DNA from 3 places in the Paeniglutamicibacter sp. NPDC091659 genome. Region 2 is predicted to be linked to each of the others. Evidence: riboswitches for the same ligand, from Rfam matches in the RefSeq annotation. Region 2 holds a riboswitch; each other region holds the start of a gene.
The links. Region 2 has a riboswitch for S-adenosylmethionine ahead of ACIQLF_RS07805 (methionine ABC transporter ATP-binding protein). Riboswitches for the same ligand answer to the same signal wherever they lie in the genome.

Region 1: another riboswitch for S-adenosylmethionine. It lies ahead of ACIQLF_RS16890 (hypothetical protein); the one in region 2 lies ahead of ACIQLF_RS07805 (methionine ABC transporter ATP-binding protein).
Region 3: another riboswitch for S-adenosylmethionine. It lies ahead of ACIQLF_RS04015 (cobalamin-independent methionine synthase II family protein); the one in region 2 lies ahead of ACIQLF_RS07805 (methionine ABC transporter ATP-binding protein).

What each region holds. Positions count from the first base shown of each region.
Region 1 covers NZ_JBIVTO010000010.1:43,573-53,247, forward strand. The annotation lists gene ACIQLF_RS16875 (cupin domain-containing protein) at 1-435, opposite strand, end outside; gene ACIQLF_RS16880 (sodium:solute symporter) at 593-2,116, shown strand; gene ACIQLF_RS16885 (DinB family protein) at 2,246-2,824, shown strand; SAM riboswitch class IV at 2,837-2,946, shown strand; gene ACIQLF_RS16890 (hypothetical protein) at 2,967-3,239, shown strand; gene ACIQLF_RS16895 (VIT1/CCC1 transporter family protein) at 3,468-4,571, shown strand; gene ACIQLF_RS16900 (ROK family protein) at 4,674-5,627, opposite strand; gene ACIQLF_RS16905 (LOG family protein) at 5,624-6,829, opposite strand; gene ACIQLF_RS16910 (SNF2-related protein) at 7,062-9,675, shown strand, end outside.
Region 2 covers NZ_JBIVTO010000003.1:26,168-35,842, reverse strand. The annotation lists gene ACIQLF_RS07840 (DUF5979 domain-containing protein) at 1-731, opposite strand, end outside; gene ACIQLF_RS07835 (CoA-binding protein) at 1,067-1,495, opposite strand; gene ACIQLF_RS07830 (MetQ/NlpA family ABC transporter substrate-binding protein) at 1,622-2,497, opposite strand; gene ACIQLF_RS07825 (MetQ/NlpA family ABC transporter substrate-binding protein) at 2,569-3,441, opposite strand; gene ACIQLF_RS07820 (acyl-CoA dehydrogenase family protein) at 3,531-4,796, opposite strand; gene ACIQLF_RS07815 (NtaA/DmoA family FMN-dependent monooxygenase) at 4,809-6,227, opposite strand; gene ACIQLF_RS07810 (methionine ABC transporter permease) at 6,262-6,996, opposite strand; gene ACIQLF_RS07805 (methionine ABC transporter ATP-binding protein) at 6,989-7,813, opposite strand; SAM riboswitch class I at 7,914-8,008, opposite strand; gene ACIQLF_RS07800 (DUF1345 domain-containing protein) at 8,327-8,977, shown strand; gene ACIQLF_RS07795 (LLM class flavin-dependent oxidoreductase) at 9,120-9,675, opposite strand, start outside.
Region 3 covers NZ_JBIVTO010000001.1:875,144-884,818, forward strand. The annotation lists gene ACIQLF_RS04000 (HupE/UreJ family protein) at 1-188, opposite strand, end outside; gene ACIQLF_RS04005 (glycosyl hydrolase family 95 catalytic domain-containing protein) at 483-3,689, shown strand; gene ACIQLF_RS04010 (N(5)-(carboxyethyl)ornithine synthase) at 3,891-5,048, shown strand; gene ACIQLF_RS04015 (cobalamin-independent methionine synthase II family protein) at 5,159-6,388, opposite strand; SAM riboswitch class I at 6,403-6,510, opposite strand; gene ACIQLF_RS04020 (DUF4232 domain-containing protein) at 6,628-7,809, opposite strand; gene ACIQLF_RS04025 (alpha-ketoglutarate-dependent dioxygenase AlkB family protein) at 7,916-8,587, shown strand; gene ACIQLF_RS04030 (endonuclease/exonuclease/phosphatase family protein) at 8,590-9,525, opposite strand.

The sequences.
Region 1 (9,675 bases), on a different contig from region 2:
CACGAAGCGCCCGGAAATCACGTGGAGGACTTCCACTTCGCAGTCCACCGCATACAGTTCCTTTTCGCCCTCGCCCCGCGGCTCTATGACCGCGCGAATCACCTGGAGGCGTCGCTCCGAGCGCGCGGTGACAAGCTGCTCGACGATTCCCTCGCCACCCAGCGAAATGCGCGGAGCCTCGGCCAGCCTGACCACATGGGTGTCAGGCTGGGCGAACAGCTCCCCCACGTCAAGTGACAGAACCTGGCACAGGGTGACGAGCGATGCCACCGAGGGGCTGGTCAGGTCGCGTTCGACGCGTGAGAGAAACCCCTTGGTGAGCCCCGTCGATTCGGCTACCTGGTCGATGGTCAGTCGCTGTGCCTGACGGACGCTGCGAAGTCGGGATCCAATGGCCAAGGCCGCATTGCTTGGCTCAACGGGCAAGGCTTTCATGGGCTCGATACTCCAGGCTGCTCAGAAAAAAGTCGGGTTTACATAGCTTAGGGCAATTGACGTGTAAGTCAGCTCACATTAGCCTAGGAGACAACAAAAGTTTACTTGCAGGCACCAATCTTGTTGCCCGCATCGTTCTCCCCAAAGGTTCACTCCCATGGAAATCATCAATGGCACTATCGTGGCCGTCTATCTGGCGGCCATGCTCGCCTTTGGCTGGTGGGGCAAGTCCCGCACCAAGAACAGCAGCGACTACCTCGTTGCCGGCCGCCGCCTCGGCCCGTTCCTCTACACCGGAACCATGGCGGCCGTTGTCCTCGGCGGCGCCTCCACCGTCGGCGGCGTGGGACTTGGCTACAAATTCGGTGTCTCCGGCATGTGGCTGGTGGTCGCCATCGGCGTCGGCGTCATCCTGCTTTCACTTGTCTTCGCCCCGACGCTTCAGCGCTTGAAGGTCTTCACCGTCTCGCAGATGCTGACGCTTCGCTACGGCAGCAAGTCGGCGACCAACACCTCGGGCATCGTCATGCTTGCCTACACGCTGATGCTCTGCGCGACCTCCACCAGCGCCTACGCAACCATCTTCGTCGTGCTCTTCGGCTGGGAAAAGTGGATGGCCATCGCCATCGGCGGCATCATCGTTGTCATCTACTCCACCATCGGCGGCATGTGGTCGATCACCCTGGCCGACCAGGTGCAGTTTGTCATCAAGACCGTCGGCATCTTCTTCCTGATGCTCCCGTTTGCCTTGAACGCCGCTGGCGGCATGGGCGGCATCCGTGAACGTGTCGGCGCCGAGTTCTTCACTTGGGACGGCATTGGCGTGCAGACCATCATCACCTACTTCGTGGTCTACACCCTCGGCCTGCTGATCGGCCAGGACATCTGGCAGCGCGTCTTCACCGCGAAGACCCCGAAGGTCGCCCGCTGGGGCGGCACCACAGCCGGCATCTACTGCGTGCTCTACGGCGCCGCCGGCGCCATCATCGGCCTGGCCGCCCGCGTGGCGCTGCCGGACATCGATGTCGTCAACCTCGGCAAGGACGTTGTCTACGCCGAGGTCGCAACCCAGCTTCTGCCGGTGGCAGTCGGCGGTCTGGTCCTCGCAGCGGCAGTTGCCGCCATGATGTCCACCGCATCGGGTGCACTGATCGCCGCGGCAACCGTTGCCCGCACCGACGTCACCCCGTTCGTCGCCGGCTGGTTCGGCAAGGAAATCCGGGTCAACTCGAACGAGAACCCCGAGCACGACGTGCGCGCCAACCGCATCTGGGTATTGATCCTGGGCCTCGTGGCCATCCTCCTGGCCATCATGGTCTCCGACGTGGTCGCGGCCCTAACCATCGCCTACGACATCCTTGTCGGCGGCCTGCTGGTGGCAATCATCGGCGGCCTGATGTGGAAGCGCGGCAACGGCATTGGCGCAGCAGCGTCGATGGCAGCCGGAACCGTCGTCACGCTGGGCACCATGATCGTCCTGGAAATCCAGGCCGAGAACCGCTTTGACGGAATCTACGCCAACGAACCGATCTACTACGGCCTGATCGCCTCGGCCATCGTTTACGTTGTCGTTTCACTTGCCACGCGGCCCACCGCGACCGCAGTCATCGACGGCTGGAACTCCCGCGTCGCCGGCGAAGGCGACGTCGAGGGCATCGAAGTCGAGTCAATCGCAAAGTAGCCCCTCCGGGCGCTCGAACGGGCCCTGCCGGATACGCGTCCTTGGATGCATATTCGGCGGGGCCCGTTGTCATGCAAGGGGCGTTGCGCACCTAGCCAGTGGGGCATTCCCGCTCCTAGGCTATTGCCCATGGACGATCTGAAAAACCACCTGCTCACGTACCTCAACGCTTCCCGCGAAGCCGTGCTGTGGAAGGCCGAGGGACTGGGCGACTACGACCTGACCCGGCCCCTGATGCCCAGCGGAACCAACATCCTGGGCCTCATCCAGCACCTGGCCTGCGTGGAACTCGGGTACTTCGTGGAATGCCCCGGACAGACCGTCGAACATCCGCGCTTCATTGCCTTGAGCCAGAGCGAGGACTCCGACTACGACATGTGGGTTCCGGCGGACGTCCCCAGCGCGGACATCCTCGATTTCTACCGCAGCGCCATCGACTCGGCCAACCGGAACATCGAGGCATTGCCGCTCGATGCCCCGGCAACGGTCCCGTGGTGGGCAGCGGAGAAACGGAACACCACGATCGGCCGACTGCTCATCCACATGAACGTGGAGACCGCCCGCCATGCCGGTCACATCGACATCGTGCGCGAACTCATTGACGGCAGCTCCGGGGATCGTCGCATTTCCCCCAATTTGCCCGATTATGACGCGAAAGCGTGGACTGATTTGTACCAAAAAATTCAGCTCGCGGCCGAGTCGCGATAGTGTGGTGACCAGCTTCACGAGATGCGGCGCCAAGCTCCGACTGGCCGCGCACCAACCCCAGGTTCATGGGTGGTTCGGATGAAGAAGCGGCCGGTGCCACAAGGCGGCGGCAAGAGCTAGTGAAAGGCCGGCCGCTGCCGCCATGGAACACTCCGTCCCCGTACTTCCCCTCTTTGACCTCCACCGCGCCGTCATCGACTTGAACCTGCACGGTTCCTGGCGCAGCTTCCATGTCGACGACGCGCCCGCCGTCTCCCGCGCACTGGCCGACGCCGTTGCAGCCCCGCGTTGGGACGCGGCGTCGTCGAGTTTGTTGATCCGAACCCCGGTCACCGGAAACACCGCAGGCCGGACACACATTTTTAGCCTCGTCGAATTCTCTGAAGCCCGCCCGAAGGCTAAAGTTGTTCGCTGAAGGGGAGTAGTTCCGAGTCCACCATTCACGGTGGCGGCGGTGCGTCGACATACTGGCCGCAAAGTTGCGGCCCGGCAAACCACCTCGCGGAAATCCGGCGGATTTCTTTGAGGCGAACGAGACCTTCGGCCCACCACGGTGGCCCGAGGTTCAACGCACCCAAAAACTTTGCTTGTTCCTCCCCATCGCATGGCCTCACCCGCCATGGACACCGACCGAGGACGAGACATGACGCCACAAGCGCCAACCCCCACTCACGCCCAAATCAAACGCTGGCGCAAGTATCTGGCCGACGAAATCGCCGAGGGCGCGGTCTACCGCGAACTTGCCAACAAGCGCACCGGCGAGGAACGCGCCATCCTGCTGGGCCTGGCCGACGCCGAAACCCGCCACGAGGAACACTGGCGCAACCTGCTCGGCGACCACGCGGAGAAGGCCACCCGTCCCACGCTGCGCCGCACGATGCTGCGTGTCCTGGCCCGCCACTTCGGTTCCGTCTTTGTGCTGGCACTGGCCCAGCGAGCCGAGGGCGACTCCCCCTACGCCGCGGACACCGACGCCACCCGCCAAATGGCCGCCGACGAGCTGGTCCACGAGGAGGTCGTGCGCGGCCTGGCAACGCGCGGGCGCAACAGGCTTTCGGGCAACTTCCGTGCCGCGGTGTTCGGCGCGAACGACGGCCTGGTCTCCAACCTCGCCCTGGTCATGGGCATCGGCGCCACGGGCGTGGCCAGCTCCCTGGTGCTCTTCTCCGGCATTGCCGGCCTCCTGGCCGGCGCCTTGTCGATGGCCGCCGGCGAATTCGTCTCCGTGCGTTCCCAACGCGAGCTGCTCTCCGCTTCCAAGCCCACGCAGATCACCCTGTCCGCAGCCCCGGACCTCGACCTCGACGCCAACGAGCTGGTGCTGGTCTACAAGGCCCGCGGCATGAGCGACGAGGACGCCGCGCACCGCGCGGCCGAACGCATGGGCCTGTACTCCTGCGACTGCAACCCCACGCTCTCCCTGTGGCCCGAACGCGAAGTGGAGGAAGAGGAAATCGAACACGAGGAAATCGGTTCGGCCGTGGGCGCCGCATCGTCGTCCTTCTGCTTCTTCGCCTCCGGCGCCGTCATCCCGATCCTGCCCTTCATCTTCGGCATGAGCGGCACCCCCGCCATCATGCTCTCCGCCGTGCTGGTCGGCATCGCGCTGCTCGTCACCGGCGGAGTCGTCGGGTTGCTCTCCGGAGCCTCCCCGACCAAGCGCGGCCTGCGCCAGCTGGCCATCGGCCTGGGCGCGGCGGGAATCACCTACGCGCTCGGCCTGCTCTTCGGCGGCACCGTCGCCTGACGCCAGGCGCAGCAATGAAACTGGCCGGCGGCCCCGTGAAAACGGGCCTGCCGGCCATTTTCATGTCCGGGTGGTCGGTTGTTCGCCGGTTCGAACGCCCGTCTACCCCAGTGCGTTCCGGGCCAGGTCGGCAGCGCCCACCAGGCCCGCATCCGGGCCCAGGGCCGCGCCGACCACCCGGGCAAAAGGCCGGTAGCCGCGGCCGCTGAGCGAGCCGCGGTAGGCCTGTTCGGCCGTCTCCAGCAGCAGCGGGGAGGCGGAACCCAGGCCCCCGCCGATCACCATGATGCCCGGATCCAGCACCGCCGCGAGGTTGGCCAGGCCCAGGCCCAGCCACTGCCCCGCCTCTACCACGAGCTCGATGCAGGCTTCGTCCCCGGCGACGGCCAGGGAATTCACCAGCTCCCCGGTGACCGCGTGCGGGTCGTTGCCCGCTGCCTCGCGCAACACCTTGGCCACCGGCCCGTGCACGGCCAGCAGGCTGCGGCCCTCGCGGGCCAGCGCGTTGCCGGAGGCGTATTGTTCCCAGCAGCCCCGGTTGCCGCAGGCGCATCGGTGGCCGCCCGGCACCAGGACCTGGTGCCCGAACTCCCCCGCCATGCCAAAGCGCCCGCGCCGGAGCTTCCCGTCCAGCACGACCGAACCGCCGATCCCGGTGCCGAGCGTCAGGCACACCATGTTGTCCTCGCCGCGCGCCGCGCCGAAGCGGTACTCGGCCCAGCCCGCCGCATCCGCGTCGTTGCTCAACAGCACGTCCCGGCCCAGCGCCCGTTCGAGGTTCCGGCGCAGGGGTTCGTCGCGCCAGGACAGGTGCGGGGAGAACACCACGGTGCTGCCGGTGGTGTCCATCCACCCGGCGGCCCCCACTCCCACCACGGCGTCCGCGCCGCCGGGGCCAAGCTCCCGGACCAGGTCGCACACCGCGGCAAGGACCGCAGCCGGGTCGAAGCCCGGGGTCGGGCGCCGGCCCCTGACCAGGACCGTGCCGTTCCCGTCCACCAGCCCCGCGGCGATCTTCGTGCCGCCGATGTCTATGCCGATCGCGTAGGCGCTCATGCCAGCCCGCGCACCCCGGAAATGCCGCCGTCGTTGAGGCCCACCAGGATGCTGGCCGCCTCGGCCGGATCGTCGACCAGGTGGATCAGCCGGCCCATGTGCCGGCCGCGCGCCAGTTCCTCCAGCAACGGGTAGGCGGGCAGCGTCTTCGTCCAGTGGTCGATGCCCACCAGCACCATGGGCCGGATGCGGCCGGCGGCGCCGTAGTAGTTCTCGCAGGCGTCCTGGAAGATTTCCTGCACGGTCCCGGCGGCACCGGGAAGGAAGACGATGCCGCCCGAGCATTTCTCCAACAGCACCGCCTCGCGGGTGGCGTTGGCAAAGTACTTGGCAATGTGGGTGGCGAACATGTTCGGCGGTTCATGCCCGTAGAACCAGGTGGGGATCCCCAGGTTCGCCGTTCCCGACGGCCACCTGTTGCGCACCCTGGCCGCGGCGCGGGCCCACCCGGTGATCGAGGTGGCAAAGCTCGGCTCGACGGCCAGCATTCCCAGCGCCTCGTCCAGCGTGGACAGCGGAAAGGCCGAAAGGTAGGCCCCCAGGTTCGCTGCTTCCATGGCCCCGGGCCCCCCACCGGTGGCCACGATGAACCCGGCCTCGGCGAGCGCGTGCCCCAGCCGTGCTGCGGTCCTGAAATCGTCACCTCCGCGTTGTTGCGCGTGCCCGCCCATCACGCCGACCAGCGGCGCGTAGGAAAGGTCGCCCTCCCGGATCTGGGAGTCGAGCCGGGACCCGATGGCGTGGTCGTGCAGCGTGCTGGCCAGTGCCGCGTTCAACGCATCGTGGGCTCCGGCGCCCAACCGGTGGAAACTCCACGCGTAGATCCTGGCGTCCGGCACCGATTCGTAGGACCCTTCAAGGATTCCCGCGTACAGCTCGTCCCAGCTGTAGAGTTCCCCGCGATAGGCGTCGAAGGGCAGCCCGGGGATTTCCGGGAAGACCAAGGCCCCGCCGCCGCGCAGGCGCCGCTCGATCTTCCCCTCGAGGTAACAGCCCAGGAAGACGGATCCCGAGGGGCGCAATTTCTCCAGCACCGTGCTGCGTCCGCGCAGGTCGACGGATTGGACGTGCCACCCGTGCATCGACGCGGCGAGGCGTCCTCCCTCGATGGCGAGCGCCGAGGTGGCATGCCTGTCAAAGTCACGCAGCGAGGCAATCTCGATCACTCGCGGCAGCGGGGTCAAGGCGGGTGTGCTGTTCATGGAACCAACCTCGTTTCTTTCTTTGTCCCGGATGGCGATTCTAGGCCGAATTGACGTGTGAAGTCCCCGACGCGCCCTTGGCCAATGCCGGCGGGATGTGCCGGCTCCCCCGGAAGACGTGGACTTTCTCCGCCGCGGACGGGCGCCATGGTGATTAACACGCACCACGAATAATGCGCACAACACTGCCACCGGTTCGTCCTCTGGCCCCGGAACGTGAAACGATGGGAGGATGACCGATTCTGCTTTCCCCATGGTCGATGCGCGTGAAATCCTGCGCGTCGTTGGTGGTGCCGCCTTTACCCGTGGCAAGGTGCTTGCCACCGATGCCTCAATGAGCGATATCACCTGGGACCCCGACTCAGCGGTGCTCGCCGGACAGGTCAGCGAGGATGAGAACCCGACCTATTCGGTGGGGATCACCCTGGTCTTCAAAAAGGAAGCCTGGCTCATCGACGAGGGCGAGTGCCCCTGCGGGGATGCGCCCAAGTGCAAGCACGTTGCGGCGCTGCTGATCTATTCCAACACCTTGCACCTGCGCGCCAAGGACGTGGTGTTCCGCAGCGCCACCGTCAGCGTCCCGGCCTGGCAGCAGTCGCTTCAGCAATTGCTCACGCCCGCCGCCGCACCTAAGAGCCTCTCCTCGGCGAGCTCCAAGAACCCGCTGGCCCACATGGGTCTGCAATTCGAGTTGCAGGACACCACGCTCAGCGCCCACCAGCAGTGGGCCCCGGGCTCCGGCGTGGGACAGCAGAAGGTTGCCAACCGCAGGTGGCGTCTGGGCGTGCGCCCCATGGTCCGCACCGGCGCGGAGCGCTGGGTGCGCGGAAACCTGCGCTGGAACACCATCAGCTTCAAGACCTACGGGTTGAACCTGGATGCCGAGCAGCACCGCTGGTTCTGCCAGTTCGTGCCGCTTTACCGCGCCAACGGGCAACTCTACTTCGGCGAGGACAACGACTGGCTGTACCTCGACGAGTTCTCTTCCTCGCTGCTCTGGCCGCTGCTGGCCGAGGCGAAGAAGCTCGGCGTGGCACTGATCGGCACCAAGACCAACACCCGGATCACGCTCCTGGAACCGGCCCACGTCTCCCTGGGGGCCACCACCACACCCGAGGGCATCGAGCTGGCCCCCAGCCTGCTGATCGGGGACGTGCGCGTCGACCTTGATGCCGACACCGCCGCCGGCGCCATCGGCAACCACGGCGTGTATGCAGCCAGCGACGACCACAACCAGATCTTCCTGGGACGGGTGCCCGGCGGGCTCTCGGCCAGCGAACTTGTCATGCTGCACCACCCGGACCCCGTCACGGTTCCGGAAAAGGAATCGGAAGAGTTCTTCTCCCGGGTGTACCCTCGGCTGGCCCGCAAGCTGCGCGTCACCAGCCCCGACGCCAGCGTCGACCTGCCCGCGGTGCTGCCCCCGAAGCTTGTCACGAAGATCCGCTACGGCTCGCGCGACAACGTGGAACTGGACTGGGTCTTCGACTACAACGGCCTGGTCGTCGAGGCCGAGGACCGCGACACCGTGGTGGAAAGCGCCCTGGAGTCCGCGGCCCTGGAAATCCTCAACGACTTCCCCGCCCTGGAATCGGCGGTCCTTGGCCCCAAGCACCTGCAGGGCCTCGACGTCATCGACTTCGTCCGGCGCACGCTGCCGGAACTGGAGAACCTCGACGGGTTGGTGATCGAGGAAAAGGGCGTCCGCCCCGTCTTCCACGAACTCACCGAGGCCCCCGAACTGACCATCACCACCGTCGAATCGGACCGGCGCGACTGGTTCGACCTTGGCCTGCTGATCTCCATCGGCGACCGCCAGATCCCCTTCGCCGACGTGTTGCGTGCCCTCTCCAACGGCCAGACCAAGCTGCTGATGCCGGACCGGAGCTACTTCTCGCTGGACAACCCGCTCTTTGAGAAGCTGCGCGACCTCGTTGCGGAGGCCGGGGCACTGCGTGACATGAAGGACAAGGACGCTGACCTTTCCATCACCCAGTACCAGCTCTCCCTCTGGGAAGAGCTCGATGCCCTGGCTGTCCACATCGAGGGGCCCGACGCGTGGGCGAGTTCGCTCGGAGCGCTGCTGAACCTCAAGGACTCCGCCCCGGCGCAACTGCCGGACACGCTCAATGCCACGCTGCGCCCCTACCAGGTGGAGGGCTTCGGCTGGCTGAGCACCCTGTGGCGCAACGGCCTGGGCGGCGTGCTGGCCGATGACATGGGCCTGGGCAAGACCCTGCAGACCCTGGCGCTGATCCTGCACGCCCACCAGATCTGGGCGAACCCGCAGGACCACCCGGACCTGCCGCAGGACGCAACCCGGCGCGCACCGTTCCTGGTGGTCGCACCGACCTCCGTGGTGTCCAACTGGAAGGACGAGGCGGCACGCTTTGCGCCGAGCCTGAAGGTCGCGGCGATCACCGACACCGAGACCCGCGCCAACGCGACGTTGGCCCAGCTCGCCAGGGACTACGACATCGTCGTCACGTCCTACACCTTGCTGCGCCTGGACGCGGACGCGTACGCGGACGTCGCGTGGGCGGGGTTGATCCTCGACGAGGCCCAGTTCGTGAAGAACAAGGCGACCAAGGCCCACCACGTGGCCCGGGACATGCCCGCCCGCTTCAAGCTGGCCATCACCGGCACCCCGATGGAAAACAACCTGATGGAGCTGTGGTCGATCTTCGCCATCGTTTCCCCGGGCCTGTTCCCCTCCGCCGTGCGCTTCGCGGAAAACTACCAGCGCCCGATCGAACGCCAGGGACTCGACGAACCGCTGTCGCGGCTGCGCCGGCGGATCCGCCCGTTCATGCTGCGCCGCACCAAGGACGCGGTCGTCACTGACC
Region 2 (9,675 bases):
GAAGAGATACTGCTTACGGCGACGGTTCCACCGGACAAGCTGTAACTGCCGATAGATTCAATGGCGTCAACCCCACCAACACGAGCCGTGTAGCTGAATGCGAAATCGTTTTTGCCAATCTTCAAGCCGCTCAATGGCACACGCTGATATACATTGGAGCCCGCATTAACAGTTAGCTGGCCAGGGTTGTAGTTCACCCCATCGGTGCCCTGCGCGAATGTTCCGGCTTTGGCCTTGCAGACCCCTCGGTCGCCTGCCGCGGGAGCTTCGCTTGCGTCAGGCTTGTCAGCGGTACGAGCTACAGTCTTTGCATTCTTCTCTTCGACGGGGGCAGCAGACGCTTCCGAGCTCTTCGGAGCTGCTGCAGCGGGCGAAGAAGTTGCCTGCTTGTCGGCAGGCTTCGGAGCTTCGGACGGCTCTGCAGCCTTTTTCGAAACTGACGGGGTTGGCTTCGGTGCTTCCGCCGGCGCTTCCAATTCAGGAGTCGCAGCAGGTTCTTCCACAGGCTTCGCCTCGGGAGCCTGCTTCATGCTTTCGGCCGGGGTTTCGGTTTTGGCGTCTTTCTTTGCCTCGCCGGTTCCTGCGGTCACGTCCGATTCCTCGACGGCATCGCGCAGCTGCTGCTCAACGCCGGAGTCCTGGTTGTCGACCGTGGCCGCGACAGCGGGATTGAATCCACCGCCGCCGAACATCATGGTCGCAACGAGCGCAGTCGTTGCGGTGGCTCCCACGGTTGAACGGACGAAGCCGTTCCTCCACATGGTGCCCAAGAGCGAAACACGGCGGTCTCTTTGCTTACGTGTGGCTTGATCCCCAGATTTGGCGAACACGATTTATACCCCAATTACCCCAAGGGGCGCGGCAAACACTCAACAAGCACCGTTTTAGGCGGACCGGTCCCATCCAGCCCGCATAGTTTCGTCCAAACCCCAAGTCCGGACGTCCCCCAGTATTCATTTGGTCCCCAGCACCCAATTAATGTTGCATGTGCAGAGGACAGCATAACCGGAAAAAATTGATTCCAGCGCACTGAAATGCTTTTGTGAACCCGGGTTTAAGTGCGCGCCTAAAAGTTTTGGTATTCAATGATGGGACAAGTGTCCATGACGACGTCCAGTCCTGCCGTTTTGGCTCTGGCCAGAGCTTTCTCATCGATAACACCCAACTGCAGCCAAACCGCCGACGCACCAATAGCAATGGCCTGGTCGACAACGGCCCCGACTTTCTGGGAATTCACGAAGCAATCCACCACGTCAATGTGGCCCGGAATTTCCCCCAAGGTTTTGTACCCGGTTGCCCCCAAAACGTTTTCTCCACGCAGTGAAACCGGGACGATTTCCATGCCGAGTCGTGCTTGCAGGAAGTGCGCAACTCGCGGCGCCACACGCAACGGATTGTTACTCAAACCGACCACGGCCCAGCGTGCAGGCGTGGTCAACAGCCGACGGATTACATCGGGGTCGTTCTTATGCCGTTCACTGTTGATACTGCCCATACCGGATACCTTACAACTGCGATCTTGGGCTAGGCCGCGAAACCGCCTGACAGCTTAAACAGCTGTCCGAGACGAGTACAGGACTCGCCTCGGACAGCTGGAAATCAATTTCGGCGGCAACGGGGCCTAGATATCCCAGACCTTGCGGTCGGCGGCGGGATCGCGGTCCCATGGTGTCGGCAGCACGCCTCCGATGTAGTTCTTGAACCAGTCGCTTACCTCGTCCGAATGGTAGGCCTTCTCCAGCGCCTTCCCCTTCTCGGTTTCGCTGAAGCCAGGCTTGGCGGCCACCAGGCAGATGAACGGCAGCGCTTCTGCGTCTTTTTCAAAAAGCAGGGCGTCTTCAGGCGTCAGCCCAAGCTCGGCTCCCAGACGCGCGAAGAGGAATCCGGCATCGACATCGGGCAGCGTCTTGGACAACGACTGCTGGTCGACCTCAACGAAGGTGAGCTTCTTGGGGTTCTCCAAGATGTCGTTTTGCGAAAGGTGGATAACGCTCTTGCCCTCCGCGACCTTCAAAACACCCGCTTTGGCCAGCATTGCCAAGGCCCGTCCGTTGTTTGACGGGTCGACCGGAATCGCGATCTTGGCACCCGTCGGCAAATCACCGATGGACTTGTGCTTCTGCGAGTAGACGCCACCCGGGGAACCGTACATGTAGAAGGCCGGCTCGACGGCAAGGTTCTTGTCCTTGGTGAACTGGGCCAGGTAGGATGCGTGCTGGAAGTAGTTGGCGTCGAACTCACCGTTGGCCACGGCAAAGTTTGGCTGCACGATGTCGGTGACGTACTTGACCTCAACCTTCCAGCCGTCGGCTTCCAGGGCTTTCTGCGCGAGCTTTGTCGGCTCCTGGTAGGGGGCCGATTCGGTGACGATGAGCTTGATGGTCTTGTCGTCACCGCTGGCGGCCCCGTTGCCGGTGAGGCCGCAACCTGTCAACGCAGCCAAACCGGCCACCGCACCAAGCCCCAGCGAACCCTTGAGAAATGCGCGACGTTCCATACTTGTTCTCCCTAGTTAAGTCGGGACCGAGTACGCCCCTATTGTGGTGTGTTGAAGTTGAGCGCAGCGACTCAGATGTTCCAGGCCTTCAGATCCGCGGCCGGGTCGCGGTCCCACGGCGTCGGCAAGGCGCCGTCGAGGTATCCCTTGAACCAAGTCCGCACCTCGTCGGAGTGGTAAGCGGCCTCGAGTGCCTTGCCCTTCTCGGTTGCGGCAAATCCCGGCTTGGCGGCAACGAGGTTGATGAAGGGCAGCGCATCTTCTTCCTTCTCGAAAAGCAGTGCGTCGGACGGCTTCAAACCGATTTCGGCACCGAGGCGGATGAACAGGAATCCCGCGTCAACGTCCGGGAGCGTCTTGGACAGCGACTGCTGGTCGACCTCGACAAAGCTGAACTTCTTCGGGTTCTCCAGGATGTCGGCCTGCGACAAGTGGATCAGGCTCTTGCCTTCGGTGAGCTTCAGGAGCCCTGCCGTCTGCAGAAGTGCCAAGGCGCGCCCGTTGTTGGAAGGATCCACGGGAATCGCGATCTTCGCGCCATCCGGAAGTTCGCTGATGTTCTTGTACTTCGCGGAGTAGACGCCTGCCGGCGAACCGTACATGTAGAACGCCGCCTCGACGTCCAGGTTCTTGTCGGTGGTGAACTGCTCAAGGTACGCGGCGTGCTGGAAGTAGTTGGCGTCGAATTCACCGTTTGCAACGGCAAAGTTCGGCTGCACGATGTCGGTGACGTACTTTGCTTCGACTTTCCAGCCCTGGGATTCAAGAATCTTCTGTGCGATCTTGGTGGGTTCCTGCGTCGGCGCCGACTCCGTGACGATCAGCTTGATTGTCTTGTCGTTCGCACCGCCGGCGTTTGAGGCTCCGCCGGTGAGACCGCAGGCGGTTAGCGAGGCAAGGGTTCCGAGGCCAAGGGCTCCGGCAAGGAAGGTGCGGCGTTGCATGTTGTTCTCCTGGAAAAGGGCGCAAAAACGGTGCGCCGGGCATGGCGTAGTAAATCGGGGCAGCGGTCTTGGAGACCGCCGGATGTCGGTTAGCGGGTTGGCGACGTTGCGGTGGCGTTCCCGATGGCGTTCAATCCTTCGGGAAGCGTGCCGTTGATGAAGTAGTCGCCGATGGACCGCGCACGGAACGAAATGGGGTTGTGGGTGGCTACCGTTTGTGCGTTGCGCCAGTGGCGGTCGAGCCCCTTGGCTGTGCTCGTGGCCGAAGCTCCGCCGGTTTCAAACAGCTGTTGCGCCGCACCGATGGCCAGTTCCGGCACGGCCACCTGGGCCTGCTCCACTGCGAGTTCGGCCAGGTGGCCTTCAAGCGTGGTCGCGCGGTTCCCGGCTTCATCGGGTTCCTGCGCCAGGCTCACGTCAAGGGCGAGATCCAACGCACGGGCCGCGGCAAGGACGATCGCCTCGGCGGAAAATGCCTTGGTCGCGATCCGGCCGACGGTTTCCTGGATCAGCGGATCCTCGCGGAACGGCAGGCCGGAACCCGTGTTGAAGGTGCGCGCACGCTTGGCCACGGACTGCGCCGCGTCGTCGCGGGCGGCCCGCGCGATGCCTGCCAGCACGGAGAGCAGCACCAGCTGGAAGAAGGCAGCCTCGTGGGTGGCCTCGGCCCCGCCGGCGACGCGGTCGAAGATGTCCTCGTTGGAGACGCGCACGTTCTCGAAGGTGGTGGTCCCGGTGCCGGTCAGGCGCTGCCCGAACCCGTCCCAGTCATCGACGATGCTCACTCCCGCGGCCTTGGTGTCAACGACGGCAAAGAAGCGTCCGTCCTCGCCGGCCAGGCCAGCCGAAACGCGGGTGTAGTCGGAGAAGATGGTGCCGGTGGTGTAGTACTTTTCGCCGTTGAGCACCCAGCCCTCGCCGTTCCTGGCCAGGACAGTGTTCAGCCGGCCCAGGGCGTTGCCCCCGCGTTCGGTCGAGGCGTTTCCGACGGTCTTTCCCGCGGCCGCAAGCTCATACCAGCGCAGGGCGACCGGCTCTTCCTGCCACTGGAGGGATTCGATGAACCCGAAGTGGGAGCGGTACAGGTGGGCTACGTTGGAATCCGCCGCCGCCAGGTCGATGAGCAACCGGGTGAAGGTCTCGACGCTGACGCCCGCGCCGCCAAACGCCACCGGAACGCGCAGGGCACTGAACCCTGCCTCGTTGAGCCAGGCAACCTGTTCGAAGGGGAGAATCCTGGAGAAATCGCGTTCACGGGAGCCCTCCGCGATGCGTGCGAAGATTTCGGCGAAGCGCTCGCGCTGGCTCGCGTAGTCGGCGGCAACCGTCGAGGGAGTGTCTTGGATCAGCGTCATGGTTCTTGTCTTTCAGGAAAGCGTGGAGATGACTGAGCGGTTTTCGTTGGCGGCCGAGTACTCGGCGAAGGCCCCGCGGAAGGCAGCCGCGGGGTGCGACGGTTCCAGGGTCGCCGAACGACCGAAGACCTTTTCGCGCAGCGTCCCCGGGGCGTACTCGCTCTGGGCGAGGCCGCGGGCCCGCAGCTCGGGAATCACGCCCTGGATGAAGTCGGTGTAGGAGCCCGGAAGGATCTGGTTGATGATGTTGATGCCGTCGGTTCCGGCGTCTTGCCAGAGCTCAAGCTGGTCAACGATCTGTTCCGGGGTTCCGGCGATTTGCATCGACTTGGCGCGGTAGCGGGCCAGGTCGCCGATGGTCGGATCGCCGCCCGGGACCGAGGCCCGGATCGCCTCGAGGACTCCCTTGCCGCCCTCGGTGTCGACGTCGCCCAGCTTGGTGTCCAGCGGTACCCCGCCCAGGTCGATTCCCAGCCCGCCGCCGATGTGCGCGACCACGGCATCCAGGTCGAGGTACTCGTCGTACTCGGCCTGCTTGCGGGCGACCTCGGCCTCGGTGCTGCCCACCACGAAGGAAAGCCCTGCAAAGATCTTCACGTCGCCGGCCTCGCGACCGGCATCCACGGCCAGCTGCCGGATGATGCCCGAGTTCTTCCGGACGTTTTCCGGGTTGGGAGCAAACAGGAAGGTGGCTTCCGCGTTGGCAGCGGCAAACGCCTTGCCCCGCGGGGAGCTTCCGGCCTGGAAGAGGAACGGCGTGCGTTGCGGGCTGGGCGAAGACAGGTGCGGACCGTCGATCGAGTAGCGTTCCCCGCGGTGGTAGATCTTGTTCACCAGCGCCGGATCGGCATGGATGCCGCGGATCTTGTCGGCCAGCAGGGCCCCGTCTTCCCAGGAACCCTCCCAGAGCTTGAACGCCGCCTCGACGTATTCCTCGGCCCAGTCATAGCGGTCGCCGTGCGCGGCCAGCCCGGAGGCGCCGAAGTTGCGGTGCGAATTTTCCAGGATGCTGGTGACGATGTTCCAGGCCACGCGCCCGTTGCTCAGGTGGTCGAGCGTGGAGAGCTGGCGTGCCAGCTGGAACGGGTCGGACTGGATCACCGAGGAGGTGAACGCCAGCCCGATCTCCTCGGTCACCGCGGCGAGCGCCGAGGCAAGCACCAGAGGGTCGTTCGACGGAACCTGCAGGCCGCGCTTGATGTGCGATGCCCATCCCCCGTTGTGGTCCCCGTAGAGTCCCACGACATCGGCCAGGAAGATCGTGTCGAAGCGTGCTGCTTCAAGCTCCTTGGCCAGGTCGGTCCAGAGCTTGAGCTCGTTGAAGCGGTGCTGCTGGGCCTCGGGATGACGCCATTGCCCGCCAAGGATGTGGCTCGTGGTGTTCATCAGGAAGGCGCTCAACAGCAGGCGCGGACGTTTGGAATTGCTCATGAGGGGCTCCAGTGGGTATCCGGGGTGGGAAGGACTAGTGGCGCTTGTCCAGGCGAGCGGCAAGCCGGGTGCCGGAGATCTGGACCAGTTGAACCATCAGGATCATCAGGACGATGGCGACGATCATCATTCCCGTTTCGTACCTGTAGTAGCCATAGCGGATGGCGAAGTCGCCGATTCCGCCGCCACCGACCAACCCGGCCATGGCCGAGTAGCTGATGAAGCTCACCGTCATGATGGTGATCGACCCGATGAGCGCCGGCCGTCCCTCGACCAGCAGCACGTCCCTGACGATTTGTCCGCGGGTGGCGCCCATGGCGCGGGCGGCCTCGACCACGCCGCTGCCCAGCTGGGTCAGGTTCTGCTCAACGAATCGGGCGAAGTAGGGGATGGCATTGATCGTCAGCGGGACGATCACCGCGGCCGTGCCGATGGTCGTTCCCACAACGAACCGCGTGAACGGAATGATGGCAATCAACAGGATCAGGAACGGGAACGAACGCATGGTGTTCACCAGCCCGTCGACGATCCGGTGAACGCGCGGACGCGGACGCAGGCCGTTTGGCGACATCGAGTAAAGCCAGATGCCCAGCGGGGTTCCAAGGAGGATGGCGATCGGAATCGATACCAGGAGCATGGCCAGGGTCTGGCCGATGGCCAGGGCTATTTCCGGCCACAGTTCAATGATGCGGTTGAGGTCGAAGGCCGCGGCACCGCTGCCATTGGTGGCGGCCGCCAGGATGTTGACGGCGGATGGAATGCTAGACAAGGGATGTCTCCTTCAAGGCAATTGCTTCGGCCGAAGCAGGCTCGGCGTGGGCCTGTCGCTTGCGATCCAGTGAGATGTCGTCGGAGATCAGGTAGCGTCCGATGGCCGTCGCGGGGGTGAATGCGGGATTCTTCAGCGAGGCAATGTCGAATTGCTCCACGACTGCCCCGTCTTCCATGACGGCGACGTTGTCCGCAATGGCCTTTACGACATTCATTTCATGGGTCACGATGACCGTGGTGATACCCAATTGGGCGTTGATGTCAGAGAGGTACTGGAGCACCGAGGCAGTGGTCCGCGGGTCGACGGCGGAAGTCGGCTCGTCGCACAGCAACACCTTCGGCTCGGTGGCCAGTGCTCGGGCAATCGCGACGCGCTGCTTTTGGCCTCCGGAAAGCTGGCCCGGGTAGGCGGTCGTCTTGTCTGCCAGGTCAACGATCGCCAGGGCTTCCAATGCCCTGCGCCGCCGGTTCTTCTTGGGGACGCCGGCAAACTTGAGGCTGAGTTCGACATTCTCAACGGCATTGCGGTTGTTCAAGAGGTTGAAGTGCTGGAAGATCATGCCGATGTGGTGGCGCGCCTGGCGCAATTCCTCGTCGTTGAGCGCGGTGAGATCCGTGCCGTCGACAATGATTTGCCCGCTGGTCGGACGCTCAAGCAGGTTGATGTTGCGCAGCAGGGTCGACTTGCCTGCACCGGAAAAACCAATGATTCCCTGGATTGAGCCTCGCGGGATCTCCAGCGAAACGTTGTCCACGGCAGTAAAGGGCTTGCCCGCTGACGGGAAAACTGTTGACACGTTCTTGATGTTGATCATGTCCAACTCCTCTCGGTTTACCCGAGGGACGCCAACAGCACGACCGATCGGCCAGCCGCCCGTTAAGGGTCGACCGGTGGACCGGAACAGAGTTTGGCTATCTCCATCGGTCCTGGCGGTAGCACCGGCCTCTACGCATAGGGGTGGTTGCTGCGGCGTCAACGAGCCAGGTCTCTCAGCCGCTCTGGATGGTGTCGTACCGTTCCAGGCATTTCACCAGGAAGGAACTACTCAAGTGTGTCGCAGATTCTTCGACACCACCAACAAATATGACCACCTCATGAAATGAATGGCCCAAAAACCCCGACCTTGACCCGTTTTCCCTTCAAGAAAAGTCATAAATCCGATTGTGACGCCGGCGCTTCACGCCGTCTTGCGTCTTGCTCGCGTCATGTTGACAATCCGCCGAAAACCCGTCGGGCAAGAATTCGGCCTCGAAGGGGACGCTGACAAGGGGCAACGTTTCGTTCGAACCTGCTGCGTCGCAATGGCGGACCGTGGCATGATCGCCACATGGAGACCACACGCACACGACGCACACGGCACCGCCAGCTGCGCATCATCGGCATGGTTCTCGGCGGTGGCCTCGCAGCCGTGCTGACAGGGCTTCTTGGCGCTTGGCTGTATGCGCCGGCAGTGGGATGGGGAGTCGCCGCGCTGGTCTACAACCTCACGGTTTGGTCGACCATCGCCCCCATGGACCATGCCCGCACCGCCGCCCACGCCCAGGAAGAGGACCCCGGCCGCAGCACCTCGGATCTGCTTATCCTTTTGGCCGCGGTGGGGTCGTTGGTCGCGGTCGCCCTGGTAATGCTGGGCAGCAAGGAAGTCGAAGGAAGCTCGCGGTTCCTGCTGGCATTACTGGCGTTGACCTGCACGGGAATGTCGTGGCTACTCGTACACACGTTGTTCACGCTGCGCTATGCGGTGATCTATTACGACAGGTCCCCCGGCGGCATCGACTTCAACCAGGAGGAACCGCCGCAGTACACCGATTTCGCCTACATGGCGTTCAGCATGGGCATGACCTATCAGGTGTCGGACACAAACATCACCACACGTGAGATGCGTTCGACGGCGCTGCGCCACAGCCTGCTGGCGTTTGTGTTTGGCACGGGAATCCTGGCCACCACCATCAACTTGGTCGTCAGTCTGGCCCCCTGACCAGTGCCAAGGCCGGACGTCCAGGCATGGCAAGTCCCGGATTGGGTTGGAGGGACGGGGACCCCGGCAACGCCGGGATCCCCGTCGGGAAAGCAGTTGGTCGCGGGAGCACTCCCGGCCTCGGCCAACCGGCAGGGGCCCCTTAGCCTACTTTTGCGTCGGAAAGCCGGTAGTTTGCTGCCTTGTGCGAATCCTGCACGCGGTCGCCCTTGCCGAAGAGCTTGTTGCGCAGCGTGCCCTCGACGTACTCGCTTTGGTATGCGCCGCGGGCCTGCAGCTCCGGAACCACGAACTCGACGATGTCTTCGAACGTGCCGGGAGTGATGGCATAGGCGAGGTTGAAGCCGTCGACGTCGGTTTCCGCAACCCAGTCGATGAGCTTTTCCGCGACCTCGGCCCCGGAACCGACGGTGATCGGGCCGAAGCCGCCAACGCCGACCCATTCGGCAAGCTGGCGAATCGTCCAGGGGTTGCCGTCATCGCCGCTGGCCTTCTGGAACGTGGCGACGGAGGACTGGATGGCGTTCGACTTCACGTTGTCGCCGATGACGTCGTCCGGACCGTACGTGGACAGGTCGACGCCCATCCAGCCGGAAATCAGCGCCAGGGCGCCGTCAATGTCGGCGTAGGACTTGTAGTCCTCGAACTTTGCCTCGGCGCTGGCAGTGTCGGGGCCGGTGACGATGGTCTGCATGGCG
Region 3 (9,675 bases), on a different contig from region 2:
TCACCCGCTTCCAGGTTGATGCCCGGGTACTTGTTCAGCTGGTCAAGCTGCAGCTGCAGGGTCAGCCCCATCCGGTCGCCCTCGACTTCGACCAGCATGCCGGTGGTGCCGACGGGGTGGGCCTGGGCCGCCGTGGCGGGTCCGAAGAGGAGAAGGAAGGCGATGAGAATCATCACGAGGCGGCGCATGGAGCTCCATTGATTGGTCGAGATTGGTAAACACACATTGAGTCATGGAGCCATGAATGCCTTGGGAAGGCCGGGTGAGGGGCAGGCGGCCACAAGGTTAACGGTTGGATTGCCGGACCGCGTGTCCGCGGCCGCGGTTCGGAAAAGTTGTCCACGTCACAAACAAATTCGCGAGCGTTGATGTTATACATCGGATGTATGCTATGCAAAACTGTCATAGCGCGGCGGCAGGGCTTGGGGGTGCCTCGCATTTAGGAGCTAAACAACCGATCAATTAAGCATTGGAGATTGTCCATGGTCTACGCATCACCCAGTCGACGACAGGTTCTCAAAATTGGTGGACTGCTGGCGCTCACCCCGCTAGTCACCCAAATCGTCGCCCAGTCGGCCAATGCATCCCCGGCGTTGGCTCCGGCCGTCGGGCTCCTGAAGCACCCGGCCCTTTCCGGGCACACGCTCTGGTACCAGCGTCCCGCCACGGACTGGCAATCGGGCGCACTGCCCATCGGCAACGGCCGCCTCGGCGCCATGTTCTTCGGCGACCCGGACCGCGAGCGCATCCAGTTCAATGAACAGAGCCTGTGGGGCGGGATGAACGACTACGACAACGCCCTGGCAGGCAAGCCGGACGGCGCCTACGACACGAGCGTGACGGGGTTCGGCTCCTACCGGAACTTTGGCGACGTGGTGGTGACCTTCGCCGAGCAGGCAGTGGTGACCTCGCCCGGCGGCCCGTACAACAATTCCTCCTCCGAAACAGTGGCGGCCACGATCGACGGCAACAGCGGAACGAAGTGGTGCATCGACGGCCCGCCCGCCAAGGTGCAGTGGCTGGTCAAGCTGCCCAGCCCGGTGAGCGTCGCCCAATACACGCTCACCAGTGCCAACGACGTGCCGGCCCGCGACCCCCGCAACTGGACCCTGTCCGGCTCCAACGACGGCGACGCTTGGACCGTCGTCGACACCAAGACCCTGCCCGGGCCGTTCGAGGCCCGCCGCCAGGCCAAGGACTTCACGGTCACCAATCCGGGATCCTTCAGCCAGTACCGCTTCGACTTCGCACCGGTCCCCGGAGTCAGCCACTTCCAGGTCTCCGAGATCGCACTGGCCGGTGTCTCCTTCGGCGGCGGCGCCAAGATGTACGTCACCTCGCCCACCGGGCAGGCCGACGGCGAAGGCCCCGGCTCCGACATCCTGCGCACCCTTGACGGGTCGACCGCCACCGCGTGGACGGTCGCCAAGCCGGGGGCGGAGGTCATCTGGCAGGCGGAACTGGCCAGCGCGGTGGTGCTCAACTCGTACTCGTTGACCTCGGCGTCCGATGCCCCGGAAGCCGATCCGCGCGAATGGACGCTGGAAGGTTCCACCGACGACCGGACCTGGGCCGTGCTGGACACCCAGTCGCCCGGTGCACCGTTTGTCTCCCGCGGCCTGGAGAAGACGTTCGCGATCGCCGGCGGCAGGAACTTCAACTCGTACCGGCTCACGCTGCGCGGTGCGGCCGGGGCAGACCGGCTCCAGCTTGCCGGGGTCTCGCTTTCCGGGCCGTCGTTCAATTCGCGCAAGTCCTCCGCCGTGGCCGAGTACAAGCGCGCACTGGACCCCAGTGTCGGCATCCACGTGACCCAGTTCGGCACCACGGGAGACCGCGTGCAGCGCGAGGCGTTTGCCAGCCGGGACTCCGACCTCATCGTGCTGCGCTACGAGACCGACCGGGCGCAGGGGCTCAACGCGGGCATCGCGCTGACGTCCGCCCAGGCCGGGGCGCCGACCTCCGCCGATGCGTCGGCCCGCTCGCTGTCCTTCGCCGGCGAGATGGCCAACAAACTCAAGTTCGCGGCCACCCTGGCCGTCACCGAGACCGACGGAACCGTCAGTGCTTCCGGCGATTCCCTGAAGATCGCCGGGGCGCGGAAAATGACCGTGGTCCTGGACGCACGCACCAACTACAAGCTCGATGCCAAGGCGGGGTGGCGCGGCGCCGACGCTGCAGCCACGGTGGCCGGCAACATCGCGAAGGTCTCCACGCGCGGCTACGAGGACATGCGCACCGCACACCAGGCGGATATCGAAGGCCTCATGGGAAGGGTCAGCGTCAACTGGGGGACCTCGACGCCCGCGGTGTCCGGCGTTGCCACGAACGTCCGCCTCGGCGCATACTCCGCGGGCCAGGACGACCCGAGCCTGGAGCAGACGATGTTCGCTTTCGGCCGCTACCTGCTGCTGAGCTCCTCGCGGCCCGGCGGCCTGCCGGCCAACCTGCAGGGCCTGTGGAACGACAGCAACTCCCCGGCGTGGGCCTCGGATTACCACACGAACATCAACGTGCAGATGAACTACTGGGGCGCAGAGACCGCCAACCTCAGCGAGAGCCACGAGCCGCTCATCGACTTCATCCGGCAGGTGGCCGTGCCGAGCCGCGTCGCGACCCGCAACGCGTTCGGCAAGGACACCCGCGGTTGGACCGCGCGCACCAGCCAGAGCATCTTCGGCGGCAACTCCTGGGAATGGAACACCGTGGCCAGCGCCTGGTACGGACAGCACCTCTACGAGCACTGGGCCTTCAGCCAGGACAAGGCCTACCTGCGCGGCACCGCGCTGCCCATGCTCAAGGAGATCTGCGAGTTCTGGGAGGACCGGCTTGTCGAGGACGAGGGCGGCAAGCTGGTGGCCCCGGACGGATGGTCGCCGGAGCATGGCCCGCGCGAGGACGGCGTCATGTACGACCAGCAGATCATATGGGACCTCTTCCAGAACTACCTGGACTGCGAAGCGGCCATGGAGTTCGACCCGGTGTTCCGCGACAAGGTTGCGAGCATGCAGGAGCGGCTCGCCCCGAACAAGATCGGCAGCTGGGGCCAGCTGCAGGAATGGCAGACGGACAGGGACAACCCCAAGGACATCCACCGCCACACCTCGCATCTCTTTGCGGTGTACCCGGGACGCCAGATCACGCTCGAGGACACCCCGGAACTGGCCGCGGCCGCCCTGGTGTCGCTGAAGGCCCGCTGCGGCGAGGTCGCGGGCGTGCCGTTCACCGAGGCATCGGTCTCCGGGGACAGCCGCAGGTCCTGGACCTGGCCGTGGCGCGTGGCGCTCTTTGCCCGGCTGGGGGAGGCCGACCACGCCCGCCTGATGCTGCGCGGCCTGCTGCGCTTCAACACCCTGCAGAACCTGTTCTGCAACCACCCGCCGTTCCAGATGGACGGAAACTTCGGCATCACTGGCGCCGTGGCGGAGATGCTCATCCAGAGCCACGGCGCGAAGATCCACGTGTTGCCCGCCCTGCCGACGGCGTGGCCCGACGGCTCCTTCACCGGCCTGCGGGCACGTGGCGGCTACGAGGTCAACGCAACGTGGAAGAACGGCAAGGTCACCGAGGTGTCGGTGGTCGGTGACCTGGCCCCGAGCCAGGGCAACATCACGATGCTGATCAACGGGAAGGATTGCAAGGTCAAGCCGACCATGCGCGGCCACAAGCCCAAGCCGTTCCGCCCGTAAATCACACGCCCCGGCCAGGCCCCTCCCCGCCCTGAACGGTGGGGACGGGCCTGGCTTCATGTGTTGGGTTTCCGGGTGCGGGACCGTGTCGGACCGCCCGCATGAAATGCGCGTTGACTTGGGTTCACTCCGGTTGCCCAGCTGGGCAGTGTACCGTGAGCCTTAGGGGAACCGCGGGTTCCCAACATAAAAAGGGCGTATATCGTGGCCATCTCTCATGAACTTTCATTGGGTCTTATCGCAACCTCACGCAAGGTGGATGAACGGCGTTTGCCGATCCACCCGGCACATTTTGAACGAATCGACGAGCACCTCCGCAGCCGAATCATGATCGAATCCGGCTACGGGAAGTCCTACGGATTCGACGACGAGCAGCTGGCGCCGTTTGTCGGGAAGATCGTCCCACGCAGCGAGGTCTTCGCAAACGCGGACATCCTCTTGCTGCCAAAACCGCAGCTTGCCGACCTTGAGGAGATGCGTGAAGGGCAAACCCTGTGGGGTTGGCCGCACTGCGTCCAGGACAGGGCGATCACGCAGCTGGCCATCGACAAGAAGCTCACGTTGATCGCCTTCGAGGCGATGAACCACTGGGGCACCGACGGCAGTTTCGGGCTTCACGTCTTCCACAAGAACAACGAGGTTGCGGGATACGCATCCGTCATCCACGCGCTCCAACTCTGTGGCTCCACCGGCGACTACGGCCGGAAGCTCACCGCGGTCGTCATCGGCTTCGGCGCCACGGCCCGCGGGGCCGTGACGGCGCTGCGCGCCCACGGCATACACGACATCCGGGTCCTGACCAATCGCTCGGTCGCCGCCGTGGCTTCGCCCATCCACTCGGTGCAGATGGTGCAATTCGAACACGACGGGGGCCCGCACCTGAGCGAGGTCATCACCGACGACGGACGGGTGCCGCTGGCCCCGTTCCTTGCGGAGAGCGACGTGGTGGTGAACTGCACGCTGCAGGACCCCAACGCGCCGCTCATGTACCTGCGGACCGGGGAACTGGCCGCTTTCGCCCCCGGCAGCATCATCGTCGACGTGTCCTGCGACGAGGGCATGGGATTCGAATGGGCCAGGCCGACCACCTTTGCCGACCCCATGTTCACGGTGGGCAAGAACATCAACTACTACGCGGTCGACCACAGCCCGTCCTACCTGTGGAACTCGGCGAGCTGGGAAATCAGCGAAGCGGTGCTGCCGTTCGTCGAAGACGTGCTGGGCGGCCCCGGAGCGTGGCAGGCGAACAACACGGTGGCCAAGTCGATCGAGATCCTCGACGGCGTCATCCAGAACCCCTCGATCCTCGAGTTCCAGCACCGGGCAAAGACCTACCCCCACCTGGACGTCGAAGGCTAACCGAGTTCGCCCGATTGCTGCCCATCGGGTGGACCTGGGCCACACCCGAAGAAGCCGCCGCATGCTGGTGCGTGCGGCGGCTACTTCGCGGATGAAGCGGATTGTCTCGATCAGGCGATGACCGCGGCGCCCTTCCACAGGCGCTTGGTGGCCAGCGCCGCGCCGGCGCCGAGGGCCTCCAGCTTGGCCATGGCGATCTGCGGGTGGACACGTCCGCCCAGGCCGCAGTCGGTGGACGCGATCACGTTCTCGCGGCCCACCAGGTTCGCGAAGCGCTCGATGCGGTCGGCGACAAGCTCCGGGTGCTCGACCACGTTCGTGGCATGCGAGACGACGCCGGGGACCAGGATCTTTCCCTCCGGCAGCGCCCGGTCCTCCCAGATGCGCCATTCGTGCTCGTGGCGGACGTTGCCGGCCTCGAAGGAGATCATGCCGGCGTTGATGCGCAGCACCGGGTCCAGGATGTCGGCGAACGGGATGTCCGTGGTGTGCGGTCCGTGCCAGGAACCCCAGCACACGTGCAGCCGGATCCGCTCGGCCGGCAGCCCGCGCAGCGCGTGGTTGGTTGCCTCCACGCGCAGCTCGAGGAACTTCAGGTAGTCCTCGAGGCTCGGCTCCGGGTTGACCTGGTCCCAGGACTCGGCCAGCGACGGGTCGTCGATCTGCAGGACCAGCCCGGCATCGAGGATCGCCTTGTACTCCTCGCGCATGGCATCCGCGGCGGCGAAGAGGTACTCCTCGTCGCTGGTGTAGAAGTCGTTGGCCAGCCGGGCACAGGACGCGGGGGAGAGCGCCGCGAGGAAGCCCTCCTCGGTGCCCGTCGCCGCCATGGCGGTCTTCAGGTTCTTGATGTCCGATGCCACCAGGTCGTGCCCGGTGTAGGTCAGCGGCGCGACGACCTTCGGCTGTGTGGTGGCCTTGCGGTGCGCCAGGATGCCCGAGGTCGGATCCGCGTACGCCTCGGCGAAAGCCTGGCGGTCGCGGCGGTCCGGGAACGAGGTGAGCACCACGTTGCCGGGGGTGGAACGGTTGACCGAGGTCTCGGCCCAGCGGTCCACGGTGGTTTCCTCCAGGCCGCCGAGGCGGGCGAAGGAGTAGTTCCACCAGGCGCCGAAGTCGACGGCGGAGGACATGGTGTGCCCGAATTCGCCGTCGTTGGGGATGTCGATGCCCAGCTCGCGCTGCTTGGCGACGATGCCGGTGACCGAGGCCTCGAGGAGTCCGTGGAACTCGGGGGTGATCCCGTCGCGTTCCTTAGCCTCGTTGGCGGCCAGCAGCTCATCGGTGCGGGGCAACGAACCTGCGTGGGTGGTGCGGATGTGGCTGTTGTCAAAGGACATGGGCGATTGCCTACTTTCCATCGAACCTGGCAGTAGCACCGTTACCGTTTCAGAGGCCTCGTCGGCGGGTTAGGTTGCTGCGGCTTCATCGATCCAGGTCTCTCGGCCGCTCCGGATGGTTACGAATCAATACCTATCATGGAACAGTTTCTTGTCATTCTTTGGCGCGCTCGTGTTACGTCGTCCGGGCCGTGGTCAACCGGCGTGCCCCCGGCCACGGGCCCGAACCGTGCCGGAAGCTAGTCGTTGGGTCCGGGGTATGGGCTCGTTTCGACGGTCTTGCCTGCCTTCTGCCAGGCGGTGACGGACACGGTTCCCCTGTCGACGATGTCCAGGTCGACGGTCGAGTTCTGGCGCAGGGTGCCCGCGTACGGGGCCACCAGGACGTTGCCGACGCGGGTATCGCCCGCGGATACCATCGCATTCCATCCCATGAAGGCCTCGGCGCCCTGCCCGGGAGCGAGCGTCACGCGTGCGACTCCCGGGTCATCGGTCATGAACGAGCCGCCGTGGACCACCAGAACGTCGATGGCCCAGCCGTCAACGTTGTCGAAGGCGAGATCGGGGTAGGACGCCAGGACGCAGGAAGCCGCCCCTGCATTGGTCAGCCCCATGCGCATTGCCCGGTGGCCGGTCGCGCCGTCGGGTTCGGACACGGTCAGCGAGAGATCCTTGCCGTCGCACCAATCCGTTCCAGCCGGTTGCGTCGCATAGGAGACGCTGGGCGAGCCAATGGGATCGGGTTCCGGGGATGCGGGCGGGGCCGTGACAGGCGGGTCGAAAGCGGCCCGCGCCTTGGTTTCCCGGTGGGCCTGCGGGATCGCAATCACCAGGGTTGCGGCCATGAAGATGGCCGCAACCGCGACAAGGAGCCCCGGCATGCCGAAGGCCTTGCGTCGGCCGACGCCGTCGGGGCGTTGCCTGGCGACCAACGTCCCGGCAACCACCGGAAGCCATCCCCAGAAGATTCCCCAGTATCCCGCCGCCAAAAGGTCGGAATCGACGCCTTGGAAAAGCATTGTCAGACGCGGAGGCGGCCAGTTGGCGATGAGCTCGCCCAGCGCCGAGAGAACGCTTGTGGCAAAGGACGCAACGACAATGCACATCCACGTTGCGAAGAAGCGGATGCGCCTATGTGCAGGATCCAGCGCATTCAAAGGGCCGACGAGCAACAAGGCACAGACCGTGAAAAGCATGAACGTGAGCGTCGAAACCAGAGCCAAGAACACGGGCCAGATATCGACCGTCCGCCATGCAACGAGGGCTATCGTCTCCGGAAAGAGCAGCTGCACGAAGGACACGGTGAGCAACCCCGGGCGTGTAACCAGCCAGCCATTCAGCGCGCCGCTTAGCAGCCAGCCAACGCCTGCGAATCCCGCGATCCACGTGCTCCGGGCAGCCAGTCCTTTGTCGTTGCTCATGCCGACAAGCCTAGTCGCACGCCATTTCGGGCGATTCATGCTCCGGGGTAGGGTCGGTCACGGATAATGAAATCCTGGATTCGATCCGCGACCCGAGGAGATTATTTTGAGCACGCTCTTTTCGGAGAGTTTCCTTGACCGTTCCCGGCGGGAACTCAGCCCCGGCGCCGTCTGGGTTCCCGACTGGCTCGGTCTGGATGAACAACGCTGGCTTGTGGACAGGTTCCATGAGTGGGGGCGGGGACCCGTGCCGCCACGTGCCGCCAAGATCGGTTCGGGCGAAATGTCGGTCCAGACGGTATGTCTGGGCTGGCACTGGCAGCCCTATGCCTATTCCCGCAAAGCAACCGACGTCAACGGAAACCGTGTGCTCGAGTTCCCCGAGTGGATGGTCAGGCTGGGGCGCAAGGCCATCTTCGCAGCCACCGGCGACCCCGTCGCCGCGGAGAACTACACGCCGGACACCGCCCTGGTGAACTACTATTCGGACGACTCGAAAATGGGCATGCACCAAGACAAGGACGAACAATCGACCCAGCCGGTCGTCTCGATTTCCATCGGTGACACCTGCCAATTCAGGTTCGGAAATACAAGCAGCCGGAACAAGCCCTATGAAGACATCGCGCTGGCTTCGGGGGACCTGTTTGTCTTCGGCGGCCCGGCACGATTGGCCTACCACGGGGTCACGAAGATCCTGCCCGGCACCGCGCCCGCCGAGTGCGGCCTGGCCGCGGGGCGGATCAACATCACCATGCGGGTGACCGGCCTGGAGGGTTAGGGTCAGGACCCCGGGAGATTCACGGTGGCCCGCACGGCAAGGTGGTCGCTTTCCCCGGCGGGGACGACGGTGTTTGAGGTGACTTCCAGGCCCCGCTGAAGCACATGGTCCAAACGCATGAATCCAAAGGGCTCGCGCGGCCAGGTGAAGCCGAACATGCCTTCATCCTGGTTTGGCTCATCCATGGTTTCGGTGAGCACGGAGAAGGACCTGTCGGTCGATGTCGCATTGAAATCGCCCACGGCGATGACCGAGGGGCTCGTATCGGCCCGCAAGGTAGCAGCCAGCTGGGCGAGCATTTCATCGCGGTTTTCGTGGTCGTTCGGGCGGGCCGAGGCAGCATGCACGGCATAGAGGCGGATGCTTCCCGCCGCGGTGTCGACCTGGGTAGTCAAGGCCCGTTTCCAGCCCAGTCCCAGGTCCAGGGGCTGCGAGCGGGAAAGGGGGTACTTGCTCCAAACCCCCACGGTGCCGACCACATAGTGATGCGGATAGTCAGCATTCAGCGCGGCGGTGACGTCCTGCCCGCTGCCCGCATCCAGTTCCTGAAGCGCGATGACATCGCTGCCCCCGCGGGCCAGTTCGAGGGCCGAATCAACGGCAGCCCCGGTGCCTGCCTTGATGTTCTGGCTGCTGACGGTCAAGGTATGTGCGGAGGCCTTCGGGACGGTCCAGGAGAGCGGCACCACGGCCGCGCCGAAGCCCGCGAGCCAAACCAGCGCGGGGACCAATGCGAAGGCGATGGCGCTTCGGGTCTTGCTGCCCAGGGCCACCAACAGGAGGACAGGTACGGCCAAACCCAGCCACGGAGCTGAGTTGTCCACCAGCAGGGCAACGCCCATGAAATCAGGCACCCGGGAATGGAAAACCATGAGCAGCGTGCTGAGCAGCGCACCGAGAAGCACGAAGGCCCGGAGTTGGCGTTGCCAACGCGACAAGCGTCGGGGCTTGCGTTGCCGGGGCGGAGCGGAAGCGGTTTGAACAGACATCGCTATCAAGGGTCGCATATGGAACTGGTACAAGCTTGGGATAAATCTGTGAACCAACAGGAAGCGGGGATCCCGGACGCACCAAAAGTCCCGGTCGCG